Regions from separate parts of the Bacillus sp. NP247 genome, predicted to be linked through region 1. Evidence: riboswitches for the same ligand, from Rfam matches in the RefSeq annotation. Region 1 holds a riboswitch; each other region holds the start of a gene.
The links. Region 1 has a riboswitch for S-adenosylmethionine ahead of mtnK (S-methyl-5-thioribose kinase). Riboswitches for the same ligand answer to the same signal wherever they lie in the genome.
Positions count from the first base shown of each region.

Region 2: another riboswitch for S-adenosylmethionine. It lies ahead of KPL75_RS13595 (bifunctional O-acetylhomoserine aminocarboxypropyltransferase/cysteine synthase); the one in region 1 lies ahead of mtnK (S-methyl-5-thioribose kinase).
Region 3: another riboswitch for S-adenosylmethionine. It lies ahead of KPL75_RS02955 (hypothetical protein); the one in region 1 lies ahead of mtnK (S-methyl-5-thioribose kinase).

Region 1 covers NZ_CP076653.1:1,304,042-1,310,622, reverse strand. The annotation lists gene KPL75_RS06755 (pyridoxal phosphate-dependent aminotransferase) at 1-1,158, opposite strand, end outside; gene KPL75_RS06750 (carbon-nitrogen family hydrolase) at 1,173-2,036, shown strand; SAM riboswitch class I at 2,109-2,249, shown strand; gene mtnK (S-methyl-5-thioribose kinase) at 2,340-3,521, shown strand; gene mtnA (S-methyl-5-thioribose-1-phosphate isomerase) at 3,518-4,573, shown strand; gene KPL75_RS06735 (YvrJ family protein) at 4,649-4,810, shown strand; gene KPL75_RS06730 (3-hydroxybutyrate dehydrogenase) at 4,845-5,621, opposite strand; gene KPL75_RS06725 (PadR family transcriptional regulator) at 5,754-6,086, shown strand; gene KPL75_RS06720 (DUF1129 domain-containing protein) at 6,086-6,581, shown strand, end outside.
Region 2 covers NZ_CP076653.1:2,579,894-2,589,035, reverse strand. The annotation lists gene pdxK (pyridoxine/pyridoxal/pyridoxamine kinase) at 1-157, opposite strand, end outside; gene KPL75_RS13625 (GAF domain-containing sensor histidine kinase) at 292-1,863, shown strand; gene KPL75_RS13620 (response regulator) at 1,884-2,531, shown strand; gene KPL75_RS13615 (FMN-dependent NADH-azoreductase) at 2,723-3,349, shown strand; gene KPL75_RS13610 (transcriptional regulator YeiL) at 3,411-4,082, opposite strand; gene KPL75_RS13605 (YjjG family noncanonical pyrimidine nucleotidase) at 4,190-4,885, shown strand; gene KPL75_RS13600 (chloride channel protein) at 4,929-6,158, opposite strand; SAM riboswitch class I at 6,478-6,582, shown strand; gene KPL75_RS13595 (bifunctional O-acetylhomoserine aminocarboxypropyltransferase/cysteine synthase) at 6,817-8,115, shown strand; gene metA (homoserine O-acetyltransferase MetA) at 8,099-9,004, shown strand.
Region 3 covers NZ_CP076653.1:551,249-560,390, reverse strand. The annotation lists gene KPL75_RS02990 (DUF4430 domain-containing protein) at 1-1,272, shown strand, start outside; gene KPL75_RS02985 (DUF4430 domain-containing protein) at 1,397-2,212, shown strand; gene KPL75_RS02980 (energy-coupling factor transporter transmembrane component T) at 2,236-3,114, shown strand; gene KPL75_RS02975 (ABC transporter ATP-binding protein) at 3,087-4,748, shown strand; gene KPL75_RS02970 (ECF transporter S component) at 4,721-5,422, shown strand; gene KPL75_RS02965 (YwiC-like family protein) at 5,607-6,329, shown strand; gene KPL75_RS02960 (hypothetical protein) at 6,360-6,551, opposite strand; SAM riboswitch class I at 6,673-6,771, shown strand; gene KPL75_RS02955 (hypothetical protein) at 6,810-7,130, shown strand; gene KPL75_RS02950 (SWIM zinc finger family protein) at 7,384-7,767, shown strand; gene KPL75_RS02945 (NAD(P)H-dependent oxidoreductase) at 7,797-8,372, shown strand; gene KPL75_RS02940 (group-specific protein) at 8,369-8,722, shown strand; gene KPL75_RS02935 (short-chain fatty acid transporter) at 8,763-9,142, opposite strand, start outside.

The DNA of each region.
Region 1 (6,581 bases):
TTTATCAATTCGATTAATTGCTTCTCGTAATCGTTCTTCTGTATGCAAGAGACCAACGCGGACGTATCCTTCACCGTGTTCACCAAATCCAACACCAGGAGCAACTGCAACGTGTGCTTTTTCTAGCAAAATATCAGAAAATTCCTCAGATGTATATCCTTCTGGTACAGGAAGCCATGCAAAGAATGATCCGGTTGGAATATCTACATTCCAACCGATGGAGTGACAAGCTGAAATAAGAGAGTTTCTACGAGATTCGTAACTATTTACAAGGTCTACGACGCAAGATTGTGAACTTAATAGCGCTTCGCGGGCAGCGTCTTGAACTGCACCAAAAATACTAACATACATATGATCTTGCAATAGGTTAATTGTTTCGATGACACTTTCATTCCCCACTGCAAAAGCAATACGCCATCCAGCCATATTGAAAGTTTTGGATAATGTGTAAATTTCAATTCCTGTATCCTTTGCACCGTCTGCTTGCAAGAAACTAACCGGCTTTTGACCATCAAACCCGATAGCACCGTAAGCAAAATCGTGAACGACTAATATATTATGTTTATTAGCAAAATGAATGGTTTCATCAAAGAAATCTTTTGATGCAGTAGCACCAGTAGGATTGTTTGGATAGTTTAAAAACATTAACTTTGTGCGCTCTGCAATAGAGTCATCAATCTTCGTATAATCCGGTAAAAATTTATTTTCCGCGATAAGAGGCATTGTTTCAAATTGCGCTTTTGCTAAAGCAACTCCGGATAAATAATCTGGATAGCCTGGATCTGGAACGAGAATGGTATCACCTGGATTTGTAAAACAAATCGGTAATTCTACTAATCCAGCCTTCCCACCAAACAAAATAGAAACTTCAGTTTTTGGATTTAACTTGACACCGTATTCACGGTTATAGAATGTTGCCACGGCTTCCTTTAAGCTTGCATGTCCGCGAAATGGCGGATATTTATGATGAATGGCCTTTTCCGCAGCATGTTGTAAAGCTTTTACGATATGCTGCGGTGTTGGTTGATCTGGATTACCTTGACCTAGATTAATAACATCGTGACCAGCCGCAACGACTTTGTTAACTTTTGCAACAAGTGAAGCGAAAAATTGTGTTGGCAATGATGTTACTATCTCAGAAGGTTGAAATAATTTCATACTTTCCACCTCTTTTGAAAGTTGTTACAATTCTAGTGACAAATGATATAATCTTTCCAGTATTTTGTAAAGAGAAAATTAAGAATGGGGCTGAAAAAATGAAAGTCGCATGTATTCAAATGGATATTGTATTTGGAGATGTAGAAAAAAATATGGAGAATGCTAAAATTAAAATAAGTGAAGCGATGAAGGAAAGACCAGATGTTATCGTTTTACCAGAACTATGGACAACAGGATATGATTTAACGAGGCTTTCTGAAATTGCAGATAGGGATGGATTAGAAACGAAAGAAAAGTTGAAAGAATGGTCGAAGCAATATGGTGTACATATTGTTGGTGGTTCCATAGCAAAGCAAACAGAGCAAGGGGTTACAAATACAATGTATGTTGTAACTAATAAAGGTCAGCTAGTCAATGAATATAGTAAAGTGCATTTATTTCAGCTTATGGATGAACATAAATATTTAATCGCTGGAAATAGTACAGGCGAATTTAAGCTAGATGATGTAGAGTGCGCCGGTACAATTTGTTATGACATTCGTTTTCCGGAGTGGATGCGTGTTCATACTGCTAAAGGTGCAAAAGTTTTATTTGTTGTAGCAGAATGGCCATTAGTTCGTTTAGCTCATTGGCGTTTGCTATTGCAAGCAAGAGCAGTTGAAAACCAGTGTTATGTTGTTGCGTGTAATAGGTCAGGAAAGGATCCGAATAATGAGTTTGCAGGTCATTCTCTAATTGTAGATCCTTGGGGTGAAGTTGTAGTAGAGGCAAATGAAGAGGAATCCATTTTATTTGGAGAACTTATATTTGAGAAGATTAAAGAGGTGCGTAAAGGAATTCCAGTTTTTGCAGATCGCCGTCCAGAATTATACAAATAAAATGTTGACAAGTGATTTTTATTCTTGGTATAGTCTTCAACATAAAGTTAAAAATTCTAAAAAATTATATAACTCTTATCAAGAGCAGGTGGAGGGATTTGGCCCGATGAAGCCCAGCAACCGACCGTAATACCATTGTGAAATGGGGCGTTTATGACGCCAAAAGGCACGGTGCTAATTCCAGCAGAAAGTAAAATTTCTGGCAGATAAGAGGGGAGAAGATAAACTTCAAACCTCTTTCTTAGTGGAAAGAGGTTTTTCTGCGTTAGAAAAACCTCTGAATTTAAAAAGGAGGAAAAGACGATGGGATATTATTCATTAACAGAAGTAACAGCTGTACAATATGCGAAAGAACATGGATATTTTGAAAAAAAAGCGAATGTAGTTTGTCATGAAATCGGAGATGGAAATTTAAATTACGTGTTCAAATTAGATGATGGAGAGAGATCAATTATAATAAAACAAGCACTTCCATATGCGAAAGTAGTTGGTGAGAGCTGGCCGTTGTCTATAAAAAGAGCAACGATTGAAAGCAAGGCATTAAAAATTTTTGCGAAGTATGTACCAGATTATGTTCCGGTAGTGTACAGTCATGATGAAGAGTTAGCAGTTACAGTAATAGAAGACTTATCAAGGCTAACAATTACACGAAAAGGATTAATAGATGGAGAAGGATATCCACTTCTATCCCAGCATATCGGTCGTTTTCTAGCGCATGTTTTATTTTATACTTCAGATTTCGGTTTACAGTCAGAAGAGAAAAGGTTACTAGAAGGTACATTTGTAAATCCAGACCTTAGTAAAATTACAGAAGATTTAGTTTTTACTGATCCGTTTGGACATTACGATACGAATGATTATGAGTCGGATTTACAGTCAGTGATTGATGAACTTTGGAGTGATAAAACTTTAAAACTAAAAGTAGCACAATATAAATATAAGTTTTTAACGAGAAAAGAAGCGCTTATTCATGGCGATTTACATACTGGTAGTATTTTTTCATCACCTTCTGAAACGAAAGTGATTGATCCAGAATTTGCAACGTACGGTCCATTTGGATTTGATATCGGTCAATTTATTGCAAATCTATTATTAAATGCTTTATCTAGAGAAGAAGAAAAGAGAAGTGTACTATTTTTCCATATAGAAAAGACATGGAGTTATTTTGTAGAAAGTTTTACGAAGTTATGGATTGGAGAAGGTGTAGAAGCATATACGAAAGAAAAACAATGGTTACCAATTATTTTGCAAAATATCTTTACTGATGCCGTAGGGTTTGCCGGATGTGAACTGATTCGTAGAACAATTGGCTTAGCTCATGTAGCGGATTTAGATGGAATAGCAAATAAAGAAAAAAGAATTCAAGCTAAGAAGCAAGCGCTGTACTTAGGAAAAGAACTAATAAAATATGAATCTAAGTGTGCTGATATTCAACTGTTTCGAACATTATTTCAACAGACAGTTCCAGGAGGCATAAAAGCATGAGTACAATTGTAACTGTTCCGAGGTCTGTAAGTTGGAAAGGTGATGCAATTGCGGTATTAAATCAAACAAAGCTGCCTCATAGTACAGAATACAAAACGTTAACGACTATTGAAGAGGTATGGAAAAGTATCATTATGTTAGAAGTACGCGGAGCACCTGCAATTGGAATTGTAGCTGCGTTTGGTTTGGCGCTTGCGGCAAAGAAATACGATGCTACAAATATCGATGAATTTCAAAAGAAGTTTAATAGAGATTGTAACTATTTGGGGACATCACGCCCGACGGCAGTCAATTTATTTTGGGCAATTGATCGCATGAGAGAAGCTATACGAAGAATTGCTACAATAAAAGAAGCACAAAAAATATTAGAAGAAGAAGCACTTTGTATTCAGCAAGAGGATGAAAAGGTATGCCGAAGTATTGGAGAACATGCTTTAACATGTTTTAAAGACGGTGATAAGATTTTAACAATTTGTAACGCTGGAAGTATTGCAACTGCTAGATATGGAACTGCATTAGCACCGTTTTATATTGGGAAAGAGAAAGGTGTGCGTTTACATGCGTATGCGTGTGAAACGAGACCAGTTTTACAAGGTGGTCGTTTAACGACATGGGAATTGAAGCAAGCAGACATTGATGTAACGCTTATTACGGATAATACTGCAGCACATGCAATTCGAACGAAAGAAATCAATGCGATTATCGTAGGGGCAGATCGAATCGTTGAAAACGGTGATACTGCTAATAAAATTGGAACATTAAATTTAGCTATATTAGCAAAGTATTTCGGTATCCCATTTTACGTTGCAGCACCGTTATCTACATTTGATACTACGAAACAAACAGGTGCTGAAATTGTCATTGAAGAAAGAGATGAAGCAGAAGTTACGAAAATTTTTGGGAAACAAGTGGCGCCACTTGGAACGCCTGTATTTAACCCTGCATTTGATGTAACGCCGCATGAATTAATTACAGGAATTATAACTGAGGAAGGTATTTTACGTGGAGATTATAAGCAAGAAATTACATCATTATTTGAAAAAACAAGCTAATCACAAATAGCTTGTTTTTTTTATGCCTAAGATTCTCTTTTCCTCTTATTTATGTAATGAAGGGAGGAGAGAAGGATGGAAGAGTGGATCTCGATGATAGGTAATGTTGGGTTTCCAATTGTTGTAACAATATATTTACTACATCGTATTGAAAGTAAATTAGACGGAGTAATTGTTGCAATTGAGAAACTCCCTCAGCAATTACTAAAGTATGAAGATCCTCGCGATAGAAAGTAAAATAAAGTTTGCTCTTCGTGAGCAAACTTTATTTTTATTGAGCGGTATAACCACCGTCGATAACGACAGCTTGACCAGTTATGCCTTTTGCTTTTTCACTCGCTAAAAACATAGCATAATCAGCAATTTCTTGTACTTGTAACAACCGCTTCTGTGGTACAAGTGGATAAATAACATCTTCTAATACATTTTCAAGTGGCACATTTCGTGTAGTAGCTAAATCCTCTAGTTGATTGCGTACAAGAGGGGTATCGACATAACCAGGACAAAGGGCATTTACAGTAATACCATGGGTAGCACCTTCTAAAGCAGCAACTTTTGTTAATCCAATTACGCCATGTTTTGCGCTATTGTAGGCAGCTTTTCCAGCGAATCCGACAAGGCCGTTAATAGAAGCGACGTTAATAATCCGGCCGTATTTTTGTTTTTTCATAATAGGAAAAGCGTGTTTGATGGCGATAAATGGAGCGATTTGCATAATTTTAATAAGAAGTTCGAATTTCTCAGTTGGAAAGTCTTCAATCGGTGAAACATGTTGCATTCCTGCATTGTTAATTAATACATCTAGTGAACCGAAATGACTAACTGTTTGAGAAAGCGCTGCTGTAATTTCTTCTTCAGATGTAACGTCACATTTTAAACCGATAGCTTGAAAGCCTTCTTTTTGTAATTGTTCAGCAGCTTCTTTCGCACGATCTTCAAGGCGATCAGTAATAACAACTTTTGCGCCTTCTTTTGCAAAAGCGTTCCCCATTTCATATCCAATACCACTAGCAGCACCTGTTAAAAAGACAACTCGATTTGTAACCATGATGAAAAACACTCCTTCATAATAAAAGTTCTCTTATTGCTCTATTTAGAGGGGGAACTATGAAATCCCTGCAAACATTTGGAAAAAAACATTAGCTATCTTGTAAAACAAGATAGTGGGAGGATTCGAATTATGTCGACAAGTCAAATGCTGAAAGGGATTTTAGAAGGATGCTTACTTGCTATTATTTCTGAAGGTGAAATATACGGTTATGAAATGAGTGAAAAGCTAGCAAAGTATGGTTTTACAATGGCGAGTGAGGGAAGTATTTATCCGTTATTAATACGGATGCAAAAAGAGGGGCTAATATCAAGTGTAATGAAGGAATCTCCATCTGGTCCGAAACGGAAGTATTATACGTTAACAGAAAAGGGAGAAGATGAACTAGATGAATTTATGGGTCGCTGGGAAGCGATGCAAAGTAGTGTAGAACGTTTACTTGAAGGGAAGGGAAGGAGAAAATAATGCTATCAAGTGAAGCGCAAAAGTTTTTGTTAGATATGAGATTATTTTTGAGCGCAAAGAGTGTGAAAGAAAGCGATATGGAAAGCTTTTTAGAAGATGCAGAGTTGCATTTAATAGAAGGTGAGAGTGACGGGAAAAGTGTAGAAGAAATTTTTGGAAGCTCGCCGAAAGAATATGCCAATGAACTTGTAAAAGTGATGGAAAGAGATAGACAGGAAACGTGGAAGCAGATCGGTTTTACGGTAATGAATATTGTAGCGTTTTGGGTTATTGCTTCTATTTTAATAGTGAATAATGGAATTTTACAGATTTCACTTATTCAGTGCATTGGTTATAGTTTCACATTAATGTTAGCTGTTATAGGTCCTAATTTTTTGCTTCGTAAAATGACCTTTGTAGCAAGCTTTACAAAAACATGGTTTTCTATGTGGTCTTTAGTCATGATCGCTCCAATGTTTTTATTAGGAGCGGTTACGATATTAGACGTGATATATC
Region 2 (9,142 bases), 1.3 Mb from region 1:
TATGTGCCCAACCGTTATGTGGGTCCATTGTTACGATTGTCGTCAGTGATGTCATCCCATATACGCCAAGTTCTTGGAATGTTTTTAGATCTGCTTGTATACCAGCACCGCCACTTGTGTCAGAACCAGCGATTGTAAGTGCCTTATTTAATGTCATTATGAAAGCCCCCTCAAGTGATATAATGAAAACTATGTTTTCACTATTATATCAATGTTACGAATAAGTACAAAGTGAAAAGTAGATGATTTATGTTAAGTACTATTTAAAATTTTGTATGTAGGAGAAGAATTATGTTTCAAGAGAATCGTACAAATGAATTAGTTATATTAAAAGAGATTGCAGAAACATTAAATACATCAAATGATACATATCATGTATTGCAAGCGGTCCTAGAAAAATTACTAAGTGTAACAGGTTTAACGACAGGATGGATTTTCCTTGCGGATGAAAATGGTAGGTATACAAAGTTAATTGATTATCAGTTACCAGAGGCACTTACATATGAAAATAAACGCCCAATGTGTGAAGGTGAGTGTTGGTGTTTACGTGGTTTTGTAGATGGGAAGCTAGAGCGCGCGGTTAATATTATTGAATGTAAAAGAATTAATAATGCAATTGAATATAATTGGGGAGATACGGAAGGAATTCTTCATCATGCTACGGTTCCTTTAAAGGCCGGAGGGGAAAAAATCGGGGTATTAAATGTTGCAAGCCCAGGTAAAACACATTTTTCAGAAGAAGAATTGGTTTTGCTCCAATCCGTTGCTTTTCAAATCGGGACGGCTTTAAAGCGAACCAAATTATATGAAAATGAAAAACGAAGAGCACATTATTATGTGAAATTGGAACGTTTTATTCAAGCGTTAAAAACGATTCATAAGTTTAATGTATTACCTGAGAAAGTGGTAAATCACGTGGGTGAAGTATTTCAATGGAATCAAGTGGCGTTTTTTATTAGAGAAGAAACAGAATTATCTTTGCGAGCATCTTATGGTCAGGAAGAGTTACAGGACGATGTGAAAGAAGCAGCAAAGAAGGCATTAGAAAAAGATGAGCCTGTTTTATTAAAACGTCAAATTGGTCATATTGTACATCCAAATAGGGCCGTTATCGCTACGCCAATACATATTCAAAGTCATATGTTTGGTGTCTTGTGTGTTAGTTCAAATAATGGAGAGTTTGATGTTAATACAATAGATGTAATGCAAGCTCTATCGAATCATATTTCGTTAATAATAGAGAATTTAAGATTAAATGAGCAACGCCGTGAACTTGTACGGATGGAAGAAAGGAATCGGTTAGCAAGAGATCTACATGACTCAGTTTCACAAAAATTATTTTCATTAACTTTTATGACGAAGGGTGCAGAAGCTGTTTTAAAAGGCCAAAATGAAAAGGTAGATAGTTCTTTGTATGAGATGCGTGAACTAGCGCAAGGTGCTTTGAAAGAAATGAGGACCTTGATTTGGCAGCTCCGTCCTGCTGGATTAGAGAAAGGATTATTACCAGCTTTAAAGCAATATGGTGAAAGTTTAGGATTGAAAATTCGGGAACAAGTTACAGGTGTGCGTGATTTGCCGCGTGTAGTAGAAGAAGCGCTATGGCGAATTGGACAAGAAGCTTTAAATAACATAAGTAAGCATGCGAATGTACGAGAAGCGACGATTTATTTCAAAGTGACGGAGAAAAATGTATCATTAGAAATAGTCGATCAAGGAAATGGGTTTGTAGAAAAGGATATAAAACAGAAGAAATCACTCGGTATGACTACGATGCGTGAAAGAGTAGAATTAGTTGGTGGAACAATTACAATTGTAAGTAGTAAGAAACGAACGAGTGTAAAAGTAAATGTACCATTATGAAGTGAAAATGAGGGAAGTTTGTGAAAATAAAAGTATTGTTAGTTGATGATCATACAGTTGTTTTAAAAGGATTGGCATTTTTTCTAAGCACACAGGAAGATTTTGAATTAGTTGGGGAAGCAAACAATGGGAAAGAGGCGCTAGTGAAAGTAGGCGAAACGAGTCCAGATGTCGTATTAATGGATTTATACATGCCTGAGATGGATGGAATTGAGGCAACAGCTTGTATTAAAAAAGAATATCCAAACGTGAAAGTAATTGTATTAACTAGTTTTTCTGATCAAGCTCATGTATTGCCGGCACTAAAAGCTGGGGCGAGCGGTTATATTTTAAAAGATATAGAACCAGATCAGCTTGTTGAAGCCATTCGAAGTGCTTATAAAGGTAATATTCAATTACATCCAGATATAGCAAATGCCCTTCTTTCTCAAACTTTACCGGAGGAAGAAAAAGAAGAAGAACCTTCCGTTCAAGTGGATGTGTTAACAGCGAGAGAAAATGAAGTATTGCAGCTATTGGCGAAAGGGATGAGTAATAAAGAAATCGCTTCTGTTTTAGTTATTACAGAAAAAACGGTAAAAGCTCATATGAGTAGTATTTTGAGTAAGTTACATTTATCCGATCGCACGCAAGCGGCATTATATGCAGTGAAAAATGGAATTGTATAAGACGAAAGTCGTAAGACCTAGTTCGCCTTTAGAAGGTGGACTTTTTTTATGGAAAAATACGTCTATGTGAGGACGTAATTGTCTTGATATAAAGATAAAATGTATTTGTAAGCAACAACAATTACAAGGGAGTACCCTTTTTCGTAAGTAATATATAACAACATAAGAGTGAGTAGTAGGAGGAAGAAATAATGGCAACAGTTTTATTTGTAAAAGCAAACAACCGCCCAGCGGAACAAGCAGTTAGTGTGAAATTATACGAGGCATTTTTAGCAAACTATAAAGAAGCACATCCAAATGATACAGTAGTAGAACTTGATTTATATAAAGAAGAATTACCATATGTAGGCGTAGATATGATTAATGGTACATTCAAAGCAAGTAGAGGATTTGATTTAACAGAAGAAGAAGCAAAAGTGGTAGCAGTAGCTGATAAGTATTTAAATCAATTTTTAGAAGCTGATAAAGTAGTTTTCGGGTTCCCATTATGGAACTTAACGATTCCGGCCGTATTACACACGTATATTGATTACTTAAACCGTGCTGGTAAAACGTTTAAATATACACCAGAAGGTCCAGTTGGGCTTATTGGAGATAAGAAGATTGCTTTATTAAATGCACGCGGCGGCGTATATTCTGAAGGTCCAGCAGCTGAAGTAGAAATGGCTGTTAAATATGTAGCAAGCATGATGGGCTTCTTCGGTGCAACAAACATGGAAACGGTAGTTATTGAAGGACATAACCAATTCCCAGATAAAGCAGAAGAGATCATTGCAGCAGGTCTTGAAGAAGCGGCTAAAGTAGCAAGTAAATTTTAATTAAAAACATAATCGTCACTCAAAGAAACAGCATTAACGCTTAAACGTTAATGCTGTTTCTTTATATTTTTAGCTCATCAGCCAGTTTCTCTAATTGAATTCGATTTTGTATGTAATAGGTTCTTCCTTCTTTTTTTAAATAATTTTGCTGGGAAAACTGGTTTAATACATATAAAAGATGGCGGTAACTGACGTTTAAGTATTCTGAGGCCTCAGTATGTTTTTCGGTATAGCAATTATTTTGTTCCGTTAATAGAATAAAGGCAGCTAATCGATTTTCAAACGGATAACTATAGTTTTTGGCGTAATTTTCCGTTCGGGTAATTGTTTTTTCTCCAATAAATTTGCATAGTTTCTGTAGAAAGGTAGCATCTTGCAATAAAAGATGCTGACAATCTTTAAGGGGAAGCGCTAAGCAAATACAATCATCTATTACTTCAATTGCTTTCGTAGCAGATTCTACACCAATTAATCCTAATTCCCCAATGAACGAAGGTGCTTGAATAAAGTTAATTAATGAAACCTTTCCGTTTTTGTGACTCATATATATTTTGGCTTTCCCAGAAATTAAGTAATAGAGATAAGGGAGATCGGTTCCTTCTTTGCATATTAATTCTTTCTTTTGAAAAGAGTGCAGTTCTACATATGGCAAGATATGAAAGGAAAAAAGAGTATCGAATTGGTGAATTTGTATGTATTGATAAATTTCTTCTTTATTTTTGCTAATCTGCATATTTTCACCCCTTATTATAGTATGAGATATCTCCTATTATTTTTACAAGAAGGAATGATACGATTTATGTAAATTTATTTTGGTAGAAAAGAGAGTGTGAGGGGTTTATGAAAAAATATAAAACATTGCTATTTGATGTAGATGATACATTACTAGATTTTCAAAAGGCTGAGAAAATCGCTTTACGGATGCTTTTTGAAGAGAAGGGGCTTCTTTTAACCGATGAAATAGAGGATCGTTATAAAAAAATAAATAAAAGCCTTTGGGATTCTTTTGAAAAAGGTGAAATAGCGAGAAATGAAATTATAAATACACGATTTTCCATTTTGTTTAAAGAGTACGGGGAAGAAGTAGATGGAATATTATTTGAAAATAATTATCGCAGCTACTTAGAAGAAGGAAACCAACTCATGCAAGGTGCGTTTGAATTTATAAATCAAATTCAAAGTAAGTACGATTTATATATAGTGACAAACGGTATTTCTGAAACGCAAGATAAACGTTTGCGTAATGCAGGATTACATTCATTGTTTAAAGATATTTTTGTTTCTGAAGATACGGGATTCCAAAAGCCGATGAAAGAGTATTTTGATTATGTTTTTGAACGTATTCCTAACTTCGTTTCTGAAGAAGGGCTTATTATTGGTGATTCGTTAAGCGCCGATATTAAAGGTGGATATGTAGCAGGAATTGATACTTGTTGGTTTAATCCAGAAAAGAAATTAAATGATAGCGAGATTATGCCAACATATGAAGTGCATAATTTTGAAGAATTATACGCACTATTAAAGCAGCTTGTGTAACAAAAATAGGCAGTGGAACTTTTGTCCCGACTGCCTATTTTTATTAATTTGTAGTTTCGTTATGTTTAGGAAGCGGAAATGCATTCCCAATCGCTGCTGCCCCGAGCATCGGTAATAATAAATTGAGCGGGAAAAACATGAGTAATAGTAATGTTATAGCTATTGGTTTTCTTAATGCATAGCTTGAAATAGCTGTCGTGACAATGGCTACAGAAGCTATTGGATCTATAGGGATAATAGAAGCTATAGCATATCCGATACTTGATCCAGCAAATATAATTGGGAAAATATGTCCGCCGCGCCAACCCGTATTTAAACAAACGGCAGTAATACATAATTTTAAAATTCCTGAAAGAAGTAGTACCCAGAAGGATAAATAGCTCCATTCAACGACTAAATCTTTTAATTGATGTTCCCCTGAAAATAACGTGTACGGGAGAAAAGTTCCTGTAACCCCTAATAAAATACCGCCTATAATTCCAAGTGATACCTTGTATTCCCTGAAGGGGTGGATTAATTTCTCTAATGTGAATTCTAATTTGAAATAAAAGAAACCAACTATAGCACCAGTGCTAGCAAGTGGAAGAAAAGCAATCCACTCATTAAGAGAAAGGAAACCTTCCCCAAAATCAACAATAAAGGATCCACGATTATCGAGTTTACTAAGTAATAAGTAAACGGAAAAACCAGCAAAAGTGGTAGCTAAATATACGATTGCTTTTTTTCCTTTCGAAAATCCATTAATTTGCTCACCCTCATTTTCATTCGGAGCTAAATAACCGAATAATGGTGCATTAAAAATAACACTTAAAGTGGCACCAATTCCAACCTCTGTTAGTTCATTCATTCCCTTTAAAGCAAATTTAAAGCGATCTCCTACCCATGTACAAAGTCCACCGATAATTCCAACAAGTGCAGCTTCTGGTCCTAAACTAGCTCCAAATATTAAAACGATAATCGCAGTTAAAGTAGCTTTATGTACAAAACGGTATTCAATTCTACCTGTTTTTTTATATTCAGCCATCACTTCCGGCATAAGACGTGGATATGTACCGAAGTATTTTTGTGCTAAACCAACGAGGATACCACCGATGATTGTTACACAAATGGTGTAATAAGGGGGAGAAGAGAAAAGAGTAGGTAAGTATCCCCAAATAAAGTGAATTCCGATATTTATTGTAACTAAAAATGACCAGACTGTGACTCCTACTATAGAGCCTAAAAGAATGCCATATAGGACGAGTATATGGTGCATGTCTTTTTTATTTGTCATGTTCTACCTCCGTTATGTAAGTTTTCATGTAGAAAGGATTAAATATGCTAGTGTGAAATGACTTGAATATATATAGTATCTTTTTGAGGGGGTGGCTTATTCAATATATTGGGATCTCATGAAAATTTGAAACTAACGCGGTTAAACCACCTATTTAATTCTATATATGGATTGGAGTTTTTAAAAGGTCTTTTTCAAATGAATATGGAATATATTTCTTTTATTGTTTGTATTAAATTCCTTACGTTTAATTTAGAACATTCAGAAAAACTATTTGACATCAGGAAATTATTGCTATAAAATCAACGGTAATTGCATAGTCTTATCAAGAAAAGGTGGAGGGACAGGCCCGATGAAACCTTGGCAACAGCCGTATAACGGAATTGTGCCAAATCCTGCAGGTAATAATCCTGAGAGATAAGAAAGAGCCTTAGAGCGTGTTTTCAAACTGCTCCTTTCTTGTTTTCAGGGAAGGGGCAGTTTTTTATTTTGGATAAAGTGAAACTTTAATCAGTGGGGGTTTTGCCCCTCCCCCGCTAATTATTAGCCTTCATCAATCGGGCAGTTATCTCCCACCTAACTTCCTCGCATTTGCCGAATTTGGAGGTGGGAGTCTTACTACCCGCAAATAGCGGGATAAAAGAAAGGAGAATGAGAGATGGGAGAATCATGGGGGAAAGGAACGATTTGTGTGCAAGGTGGCTATACGCCAAAAAATGGTGAGCCGCGTGTTTTGCCACTTTATCAAAGTACAACGTATAAATACGATACGTCAGATGATTTAGCAGCACTATTTAATTTAGAGGCAGAAGGATATATATATACGCGTATTGGAAATCCTACTCTAGCTGCATTTGAGCAGAAGTTATCAGATTTAGAAGGCGGTGTAGGGGCTGTTGCAACAGCTTCTGGGCAGGCAGCCATTATGCTTGCGGTTTTAAATATTTGCAGTAGTGGAGACCATTTACTTTGTTCTTCAACTGTTTACGGAGGAACGTTTAATTTATTTGGAGTGAGTTTGCGAAAGCTGGGCATAGATGTTACGTTCTTTAATCCTAATTTAACGGCAGATGAAATTGCGGCACTTGCTAATGATAAGACAAAACTCGTTTATGCAGAGTCGTTAGGAAATCCAGCAATGAACGTTTTGAATTTCAAAGAACTTTCAGCGGCAGCAAAAGAATTAGAAGTACCTTTTATCGTTGATAATACATTGGCGACGCCTTATTTATGCCAGGCGTTTGAACATGGGGCAAATATCATTGTCCATTCTACAACGAAATATATTGATGGCCATGCAAGTTCTCTAGGCGGGATTGTAATAGATGGAGGGAACTTCGATTGGACAAATGGAAAATACCCTGAACTTGTCGAACCTGACCCGAGTTATCATGGCGTAAGCTATGTTCAAAATTTTGGAGCAGCAGCGTATATTGTGAAAGCACGCGTTCAGTTATTAAGAGACTACGGAAACTGTATGAGCCCATTCAATGCATATATTAGCAACATTGGCCTGGAAACATTGCATTTACGAATGGAGCGTCATAGTGAAAATGCTCTCGAAGTTGCTAAATGGCTTGCTAATCATGATCGCATTGAATGGGTGAATTATCCAGGGTTAGATAGTAATGAAAATTACTCGTTAGCACAAAAGTATTTGAAAAAAGGTGCTAGTGGAGTTTTAACATTTGGTATTAAGGGCGGATTAGAAGCAGCAAAAGAATTTATCGCAAATGTAAAGCTTGCAACTCTTGTAACGCATGTAGCTGATGCAAGAACTTGTGTAATACATCCTGCTAGTACGACGCACAGACAATTAAGCGCAGAAAATCAGCGTTTAGCTGGCGTTACATCTGATTTAATCCGTTTATCGGTCGGTATAGAAGATGTTTCTGATATTATTGCAGATTTAGAAGCGGCGCTAGTCGGAGGCAAACAACATGCCGATCATAATTGATAAAGATTTACCAGCTCGCAAAGTATTGCAGAAGGAAAATATTTTTGTAATGACGAAGGAGCGAGCAGTAACACAAGATATACGTGCTTTGAAAATTGCTATATTAAATTTAATGCCTACAAAGCAAGAAACAGAGGCGCAATTACTTCGTTTAATTGGAAATACACCGTTGCAATTAGATGTTCATTTACTTCATATGGAATCACATCTGTCTCGCAATGTAGCGCAGGACCATTTAACGAGCTTCTATAAAACATTCCGTGATATTGAGAATGAAAAATTTGATGGACTCATTATTACAGGAGCACCAGTTGAAACTCTTTCTTTTGAAGAGGTAGATTATTGGGAAGAGCTTGGACGTATTATGGAGTATTCAAAAACGAATGTAACATCTACGCTTCATATTTGCTGGGGGGCACAAGCAGGTTTGTATTATCACTATGGTGTGCCGAAGTATCCTCTTGCGGAAAAAATGTTTGGTGTATTTGAACATGAGGTTCGCGAGCAACATGTGAAATTGTTACAAGGGTTTGATGAAGTGTTTTTTGCTCCGCATTCTCGTCATACAGAAGTAAGAGAGAGTGATATTGAAAAGGTGAAAGAATTAACGTTATTAGCCAATTCTGAAGAAGCAGGTGTTCATCTTGCTATTGGGCAAGAGGGAAGGCAAGTTTTCGCACTCGGACATAGTGAATATAGTTGTGATACGTTAAAGCAAGAATACGAACGGGACTGCCAAAGAGGGTTAAATATTGATGTGCCAAAAAATTATTTTAAACATAATAATCCAGATGAGAAGCCACTTGTTAGGTGGAGGAGTCATGGGAATTTATTATTCTCTAATTGGCTGAATTATTATGTGTATCAAGAAACCCCTTATATATTGTAAATAATGATTGTATAACACGTGGTAGCGTTTTATTTGTAAAGATTAACCTTCATTTTTCTTAATATTCAAAATACATTGTTTTTCGGATTTTTTGTCTATATAATGGCATCTAAACACAATTTTTGAGGGGTGGACAGT
Region 3 (9,142 bases), 750 kb from region 1:
ACAGAGGAACCGAAACCAGAGGAACCGAAAACGGAAAAACCAGATGGTAAAACAGAGGAACCAAAACCAGAAGAACCGAAAACAGAAAAACCAGATGGTAAAACAGAAGATAAAACAACAGAACAACCAAAGCAAGAGAAAGTTGAAATTCCCGTAGCACAATTAAACGAAGCAATTTCTAAAACATCAGAAAAGATGTTACAAGATGGAATTGGTAGTGATTGGGTTGCAATTGGACTTGCTCGTTCAGGTGTAAATGTTCCACTTGAAACGAAAATAAACTATGTTAAGCCAGTAGCTGAAAAAGTTAAGAAGCGTTTAAATCGTTTTTCAGCAACAGATTTAGCTAGAACGATTATTATGATGAATGCAATGAACGTAGATCCTACAAAGGTAGAGGGACAAAATTTAGTACAAAATTTATTTGAATCAGATAAAGTGAATTCCGTTACAGGATACGCATTTACATTACTTGCATTAGATACAAAGAAATATGAGGTTCCGGCCGAAGCGAAATGGAATCGAGCTGCTTTAGTACAAGCACTTTTACAGGCGCAGCATACAGACGGTGGCTGGACATATGATAGTTCAAGTAATAAAGAAAGTGCTAGTAACGTTGATGTAACAAGTATGGTATTAGCAGCATTAGCTCCTTATCAAGAACAACAAGACGTTAAGCCAGCTATTCAAAAAGCTGTGGATTACTTATACAAGCAGCAGTTAGGTAATGGTGGTTTTGCCGCTGATGGACAAGAGAATTCTAATAGTACTGCACAAGCAATTATTGGACTATCGTTAGTTAAAGATGTAGATCACAATCGTCTTAATAAAGCAGTACAAAATTTAATGTCATATCAGCTTCCAAATGGTGAGTTCAAATGGTTACCAAGTGATCAAAAGGGTAGCGGAATGGCTACAGAGCAAGCATTTTTAGCTTTACTTCAGTTTAAAGAGGTTGGAAAATCGATTTATGATTGGTCAAATGTAGTAGAGAATGAAATCGATACGAAACCAATTGTAGAACCAGAACCAACTGTAGAAGAAAAAGAAGTTGTAGAACAACCGAAACAACAAGAAGAGTTACAAAAACAACCAAAAGATGAAAATCTAAAAGTTGTTGTAGATAACGAACGAGTTAATAAAGAAACAAATAAGAATAAGAATCAATTACCACAAACAGGAGCATCTTCTCATAGTGCAGCTACACAAGTAGGTATGGGTGTATTATGTATCGCTTCTGCATATGTATTATGGAGACGTAAAGCAGCTTAACAAAAATTAGGAGCAATCATTTGCTCCTAATTTTATTATAAAAGGTGAGGGCTAATAATGAGTGGAGATGAACAAAATCTCCACTCATTAAAGTTTCACTTTATTATGAAAGGTGAGGGGCAGCATGAGCAAGATGAAATGGTTCATTTCTTTAGTTCTTTCATTGGGATTATTAGCCGGATGTGAAGAAACGGCTGTAAAGCCTGAGAAGAAGGTAGAACCGAAGCAAGAAGAGCAAAAAGAAGTACCGAAACCGGAAGAGCAACAAGCTGAACCGGAACAGAAACCACAAGAAGAGCAGAAAGATAAACAAGAACAAAAAGTAGAAGAGAAACAAAAAGAAGAAAAAGCGCAGGAACAACCTGAAGTAAAGAAAGAAGAGAAACCAAAGGAACAGCCTGCTGCAAATAAACAACCAGAGCAACAAAAAGTACAAGAAGAGAAACCTCAGCAGCAGAAAGCGCCAGAAGTAAAAGAAGAAGCAAAGGTTGTTAATCAGCCAAAAGAAACACCAAAGCAGGAGCAAAAGAAAAATCCAGAAGAGAACAATAATCTACCAGCTCCGCCAACACCGGTACCACCACCAAATCCAGTACCACCACCAGTACCACCACCAGTACCACCACCACCAGTACCTAAAGCAAAACAAGTTACTATCTCCGTAAAAGGAAATGAAGGATACTTATTAGGTGCGAAAAAGGTTGATGTACAAGAAGGTGCTACTGTATATAGTGTACTAAAGAGTACAGGATTAGATGTTGATGCAAGTGGATCTAAAGGTGATGTTTACGTAAAAGGGATTAATGATTTATACGAAAAAGATATAAGTGATACAAGTGGTTGGAAATACCGTGTGAACGGTGCATTTCCGAATCGTAGTGCTGGTGTAGTTACAGTAAAACCAGGAGATACAATTGAATGGGTGTATGTATTAAAATAAGAAAGGACCTTCGGTAAAGGACTATGAAAATAAGCTTTTCTTCTTTACATCCTTTTGTGAATTTTTTCTATTATATTGGGGTGATGATACTATGTATGATGTGTCTTCATCCTCTTTTTTTAATTGGAGCGATTGTACTAATAGTAATCTTAAATATAGTGCAAGGAAATGGCGAGAAAATAAGAAAGATGCTGCCTAGTACTTTTATATTCTTTTTGATGGTAATTTTATTCAATTCTTTGTTAACACATAGAGGCGCGACTACGTTATTTTGGTTAGGAGATAGCCGGATTAAGCTGGAGGCGTGTATGTATGGGCTTGTAATGGGGTTATTATTAGTTGCGATTATGTTTACGTTTGCTTCTTATAACGATATTATTTCGAGTCATAAATTTTTATATTTGTTTTCAAGAATTTCACCGAAAGTTGCATTGTTAACGATGATTACAGTGCGATTTGTTCCTTTGTTTATTAGGCGGTTAAAGAAAATTACACTCGTCCAAAAAACGAAAGGCGTACAATTAGATTCAGGTTCACTCATTGAGCGTATAAAAAATGGAATGCAATTACTGCAAGTATTATTAGTTTGTTCGTTAGAAGATGCACTACAAACAGCAGATTCTATGCAGGCTCGTGGATTTGGTGTAACGAAGCGTACGACTTATACTCGATATAGAATGGAAAGAAGCGATTGGTATGCGCTAGGTTATTTAAGTATTCTATTTATAGCCTCATTCATATTTAGTTATTATGGCGGAGGGAAATTGATTATTTATCCGAAAGTGGAATCAATACTGTTCCAGCAATACGATGGAATGATGTTTTTCCTATTTATGATGTTTATTAGTTTACCGATTGTAATGGAAGGAAGGGAATGGATATGGTGGCGCATGCAAAAATAAAGAATTTGTCATTTATATATGCTGATGAAAATGAATACGCGTTACAGCATATTTTTCTTTCTGTTCAAAAAGGAGAATTTATAGTACTTGCTGGTGGTTCTGGTTCTGGGAAGACAACTTTATTGAAACATTTTAAAAAGGAGTTACTTCCAATTGGCACGCGTTCTGGGCATACATATTATGATGGTGCTTTATTAGAAGATGTACCTGATTTATTATCTGCACAAGAAATTGGTATGGTATTTCAAAATCCAGAAAATCAGCTCGTAATGGATACAGTTATTCAAGAATTAGCATTCTCTTTAGAAAATATCGGGCTACCATCACATATTATTCAAAAAAGAATAGCGGAACTCATTAGCTTTTTAGGATTTCAAGATTTGTTACATCAATCTGTTCATACTTTATCTGGTGGTCAAAAACAACTAGTAAATTTAGCAGCAGTATTAGTCATGCAGCCGAAGCTACTATTACTGGATGAACCGACAGCGCAGCTAGATCCGATTGCTGCAAAAGAGTTTTTAGGATTGTTAAAACGTATTAATGAAGAACTTGGAATTACGATAGTTTTAAGTGAACATCGTTTAGATGAAGTCATACCGCTCGCAACACGCGTTGTTTGTATGGATAACGGCAGAATCATTTATGATGGTACGTCTAAAAGTGTGATAGCGAACATGTGGGAAGTAGAAAAGCTTCGTCCATTTATTCCACAAATTCCAAGATTGTTTTTAGAGTGGAATGTGAAAGAGATTCCATTTACAGTGCGAGAAGCGCAAATGAAAATGAATGATTTTTCAGCGATATCATATAGGAATGGGCAAGTAGAACAATGTGAGAGGCAAGAAGTAATTTTAAGTGCAGAACATATATCTTTTCAATATGAAAAAAATAGTCCACTTATTTTACGAGATTTAACAGTGAACATCGAAAAAGGAAAATGGACAGCTTTAGTTGGGAAAAATGGAACTGGGAAGTCTACACTGTTAACGATTTTAGCAGGATTGCAAAAAGCTAGAAGAGGTAAGGTAAAGTGGAATGGAAAAGTGATACATAAAATTGATTCGAAAGAACGATTTAAAAGTATAGGGTATGTATCGCAACATCCGTACTATCATTTTACATTTGATACAGTATGGGAAGAGGTTTATGAGCGTGCGCGTGAATTATATGGTGAAGAGGGAAAAGTAATAGCAGAAGAAATGTTGAAAAAGTTCTGGTTAGATTCACTTAAAGAGCGCCATCCACATGATTGTAGCGGCGGAGAGCAACAATTACTCGCATTATGTACAACGTTATTATCAAAGCCAACTTTATTATTACTGGATGAGCCGACAAAGGGACTAGATCCATGGAAAAAGGAAAGAGTAGGAGAGCTATTTAAACAGTTGCAAAAAGAAGGTACAACAATTGTAATGGCAACGCACGATATTGAGTTTGCAGCGAAATACGTTGATCAATGTATGATGTTATTTGACGGGAAAGTCATTATGAATGATGAACCGAAAGAGTTCTTTAGTGGTAACTTCTTTTATACAACATCTATTAATAGATTCATCCGTAGAGAGTTGCCATTTGCATTAACGTGGGAGGATGTGTACGAAGCGTGTCCAAACGATATGTTGCATTTATAATATTTATTTTTGCTGTTGTAATATGTACACTACTCTTTACGACTCTTATTATGGACGGGTATTATATGGTAAGTAGTTTGTTTATATTAGCTGCCATTATGCTACCTTTCTACATCCGTTTTGAAAGGAAGGCGTTTGTTTCACGTGAAATTGTTATCGTTGCTGTGTTAGCGGCGATTGCAGCAGTTAGCCGGGTACCATTTTCGATATTACCGAGTGTACAACCGACTTCCTTTGTCATTATCGTTTCTGCAATTGTTTTTGGAAGTGAAACTGGCTTTATGATTGGGGCAACGGCGGCCATTGTATCTAATATTTTTTTAGGACAAGGTCCGTGGACGCCGTGGCAAATGTTCTCTTGGGGCATGATCGGATTTATAGCTGGACTATTACGTAATACATTTTTAATGAAAAAACTGTGGGGAAGACTGTTGTACGGATTCGTCGTTGGATTTTTATTTGGCTGGATTATGAATTTCTGGGGTCTCCTTGGTTTTATACAGGAAGCAACGTGGGAAACAGTTATTGCCTACTATGTCGCAAGTTTTTCTTTCGATCTTAGTCATGCGATATCGAATGTTATTTTCCTTCTGTTATTTAGTACGTCATGGATTACGATCCTCACAAGATTTAAAAAGAAATACGGTATATTAGATGAGCATAACGTGACATAGAAAAGCATACTCATATAAGGTAGGGTCGCGACTTACATATTCGTTTGCCTCTTTCATGCTTCTTACATATTGTAAGGAGCATTTTTTATTGTCAAAAAATAGATCTAATATATATCCGTTATTATATGAAATTATTTGTATAATAGTAGGTGAGAATTATTTTCAAAAGGGAGGTGTATAGTTAATGAAGTTAGTTATTCCGAAGCAGCATGGAGCATGGGCGATGCTTGTTATACCATTTCTATTAAGTGTATTACTTGGTAAACCTACTTTTTATCATATCCCATTGTTTTTAGCCTGGTTCTTTATCTATCTAGCTACTTATCCATTTCTCATGTACATAAGGCAAAGACGAAAAAAAGAATTTCTACACGCTGCAATTATTTATTTTATCATTGCATTCGTATTTGGGATGATTTCTTTATTATATGAATGGCGAATTCTTTTATTCGCAGTAGTCATGATTCCATTATTTATTGTAAATATGTATTACGCTCGTCAAAAAAATGAACGAGCATTACTAAATGACATTTGTGCGATTATAGTGTTTTGTATAGGTGGTTTAATCAGTTATTATTTCTCCATGAAATTCATAGATAAAACAGCATTATTCATTGCGCTTATTTCATTTCTATATTTTTTAGGAAGTACGTTTTATGTGAAAACGATGATTCGTGAAAAAAATAATCCGAAGTATCGTTTTATATCTTGGGGATATCATATTGTATTAACGGTGATTGTATTTGCTATAAATCCATGGTGTTCACTCATATTTGTACCAAGTGTAATTCGGGCCATTATGTTGTATGGCAAAAAGATTTCTATATTAAAAGTAGGGATTTTAGAAATTGTTAATTCTGTATATTTTTTAATAATAACGGTAATAATGATGAAGTATGCCATTTGAAAAAACTTCCCATCTTTTGATGGGAAGTTTTCATTCTTGTTCTAAAATATGAACGGTATAATCACATCTTTGTAATGCTTGTTCTACAGCGTAAAGGGATTGTTCAATACGTGCGCGATTAAAATCTTCTTCAACAGTTTGTAATGCATCTTCTAAACAATGTTTCGCTTCTTGTAATGATTGAAATGAATCTTGTACGTATCCACGAGCGTTCTTTTGCAACGTAGTAACCTCCTTCTGTACATCTATTTGTAGTATGAACAGTTAAGAAGAAAATATAATTTATTATATTTATTTGACAATTATAATGAAATTACGTATAGTTAAATTTAAAGTGAATATTTTCTTATCCAGAGAGGTGGAGGGACTGGCCCGATGAAACCCAGCAACCGCGATGCAGGTGCTAATTCCAGCAGAACATTTTTGTTCTGGGAGATAAGACGAAGATATACGTAACTTCTTCTTATCGGAGAGGTTTTTTTGTTGCAAAAAAACCGATTACGAAAGCATATAATAAGAAGAAAGGGGTTGCGAAGTACTGTGACACTCGAAAAATACGTAAAACTGCGTAGTACAGTTTATGAATATATGATAGAGCAAGATAAGCCAATATCATTGTTAGATATTCAAGAACATATCGTTTCGCATCATGAAGGAAAATTCACTAAAAAAATGTTACATCAATTTTATTTATCAAGACTATTAGATGAACTCAAACTGGATGGGAAAATTACTTTAGCTGATGATGAATATCGCTATGCTGAAAAAGGGGTATTTTATAAAGCGGGAAAAGGGAGCTAGGCTCTCTTTTTTTTGAAGTATGTAGTGTAAAAGACTGCTAAAGCAGCCTGATACAAGGGAATGGGTGTTGAGTGTGTAGTGTCAAAGATTGAATGTGCCTGAAAGAGGCACTTCATATCGGCTGCAAATGAAAAGAGACACCTTCGCCGAATAGGTGTCAGTCGTTTGTCACGTAGACTCGCTACTTGACAGTTATTAGAATAACATGCAGGATTTTGGAAGTCAAAAGGGAATTAAAGGAAGAGGTGTTGTTATGTACGCATATTTATTAAAAGAACTACATAGGTATATCCCGAACTACATTGTTGATAGAGGTTATGAATATTATGAAGAGGGACATGTAGAAGATGTTGAAGTACATGATAATAAAGTATTTGCTTTTGTGACTGGTAATGCAGGAAATTATGAAGTAGTTATTGATCTTGAAGATTTTGCAGGAAGTAGTTGCGAGTGTCCGTACGAAAATTATTGTAAACATATGGCGGCAGTTGTTTATGATATTCAAGGTGCTGGTGAGAGTACGGTTAAAGAGAAACTGAACGGTTTAGAAAAAGAAGAGTTACTAACAGTATTAAATCGTTTGTTACAAAGTTCGAAAAATGTCCAAATCGTAGAGAAGATGTTAAAGAAAGGGTAGATTTAACTGTAGAGGGGAGTTGCTTTATAGTGAACGTATTAATTATATACGCTCATCCTAATTCTTCAAGCTTTAATGGGGCAATTTTAGAGCATGTGCAAAAAGGACTTGAGGAAACAAATCATTCTGTTACGCTACTTGATTTATATAAAGAACAATTTGATCCAGTGCTTGTATTTAATGAAGAGAAGAAAAGACGTGATTTACTAAATGAAGAAGAGACGAAGCGATATAGAGAATTAGTGCAGAAGGCGGATATTCTTCTTTTCATATATCCAATATGGTGGTGGGGCATGCCTGCTATTTTAAAAGGATTTATCGATCGTATTTTTGTAGCTGGATTTGCTTATAAATATGAGGGGGCATTACCGAAAGGCTTATTTAAAGGTAAGAAGGCGTGGGTTATTAATACGTTAGACTCACCGTTATGGTACGTAGCACTATTATATCGATCAGCGGATTGGATTATGATGAAAAGAGGGGTTTTGCGTTTTTGTGGTATTCGCAATATAAAACGTTCTGCTTTTCAATCTGTGAAAACGAGTAAACTAGATAAGCGTGAAAAATGGCTATTACAAATAGAAGAAAAGGCTCGTACATTATGAATGAAATAGATCATAATATAAAGTGTTGCAATGATGATGACGAACTTTTTCGTACGTATATTAAGTGTTTAGTCCAATTGAAGAAGTGTAGTGAAGCGTTAAAACAAATTCAGATACAATTAAGAAATGATTATTTAATAAGAGGGATTTGTGAAAGAGAAGTTGATGAGGTGATAAAGGGAAGTAAAGAATATGAAACATATTTTCTTCCTAAAGTATTGCAGTGGAATTTCCTTAAGAACAATCCTCATATGATTGGAAAAGTGTGTGAAGATTTGTTTACATATGAAGCATTAAATCATGCCGAGATAGAGTGGAGGAAGGTAATGAACTGTATAGATAAAGAATGATTTATTATATAAAAAAGCTAGTATAAAACTAGCTTTTCGTTTAAATAAATAAGAAACATAGACTAATGATAAATCCTGCATATAGTAAGTTAACAACACAAAATCCCATAATATCACGAGCGCCTAAACCAGCTATCGCTAATGCCGGTAATGCCCAGAAAGGTTGGATTAAATTTGTCCAAGCATCGCCCCATGCAATTGCCATCGCTGTTTTCGCAACAGGTACACCAAGTTCAGCGCCAGCTGGAATCATAATTGGTGCTTGCACTGCCCATTGACCGCCTCCAGATGGAACGAAAATATTTACAATGCCAGCACTTAAAAATGTAAAGAGCGGGAATGTGGTTTCATTAGAAATGCTAATAAAGAAAGTAGAAATAGCTCCTCCAAGCGAAAGCCCTTCACTATTTACTCCAATCA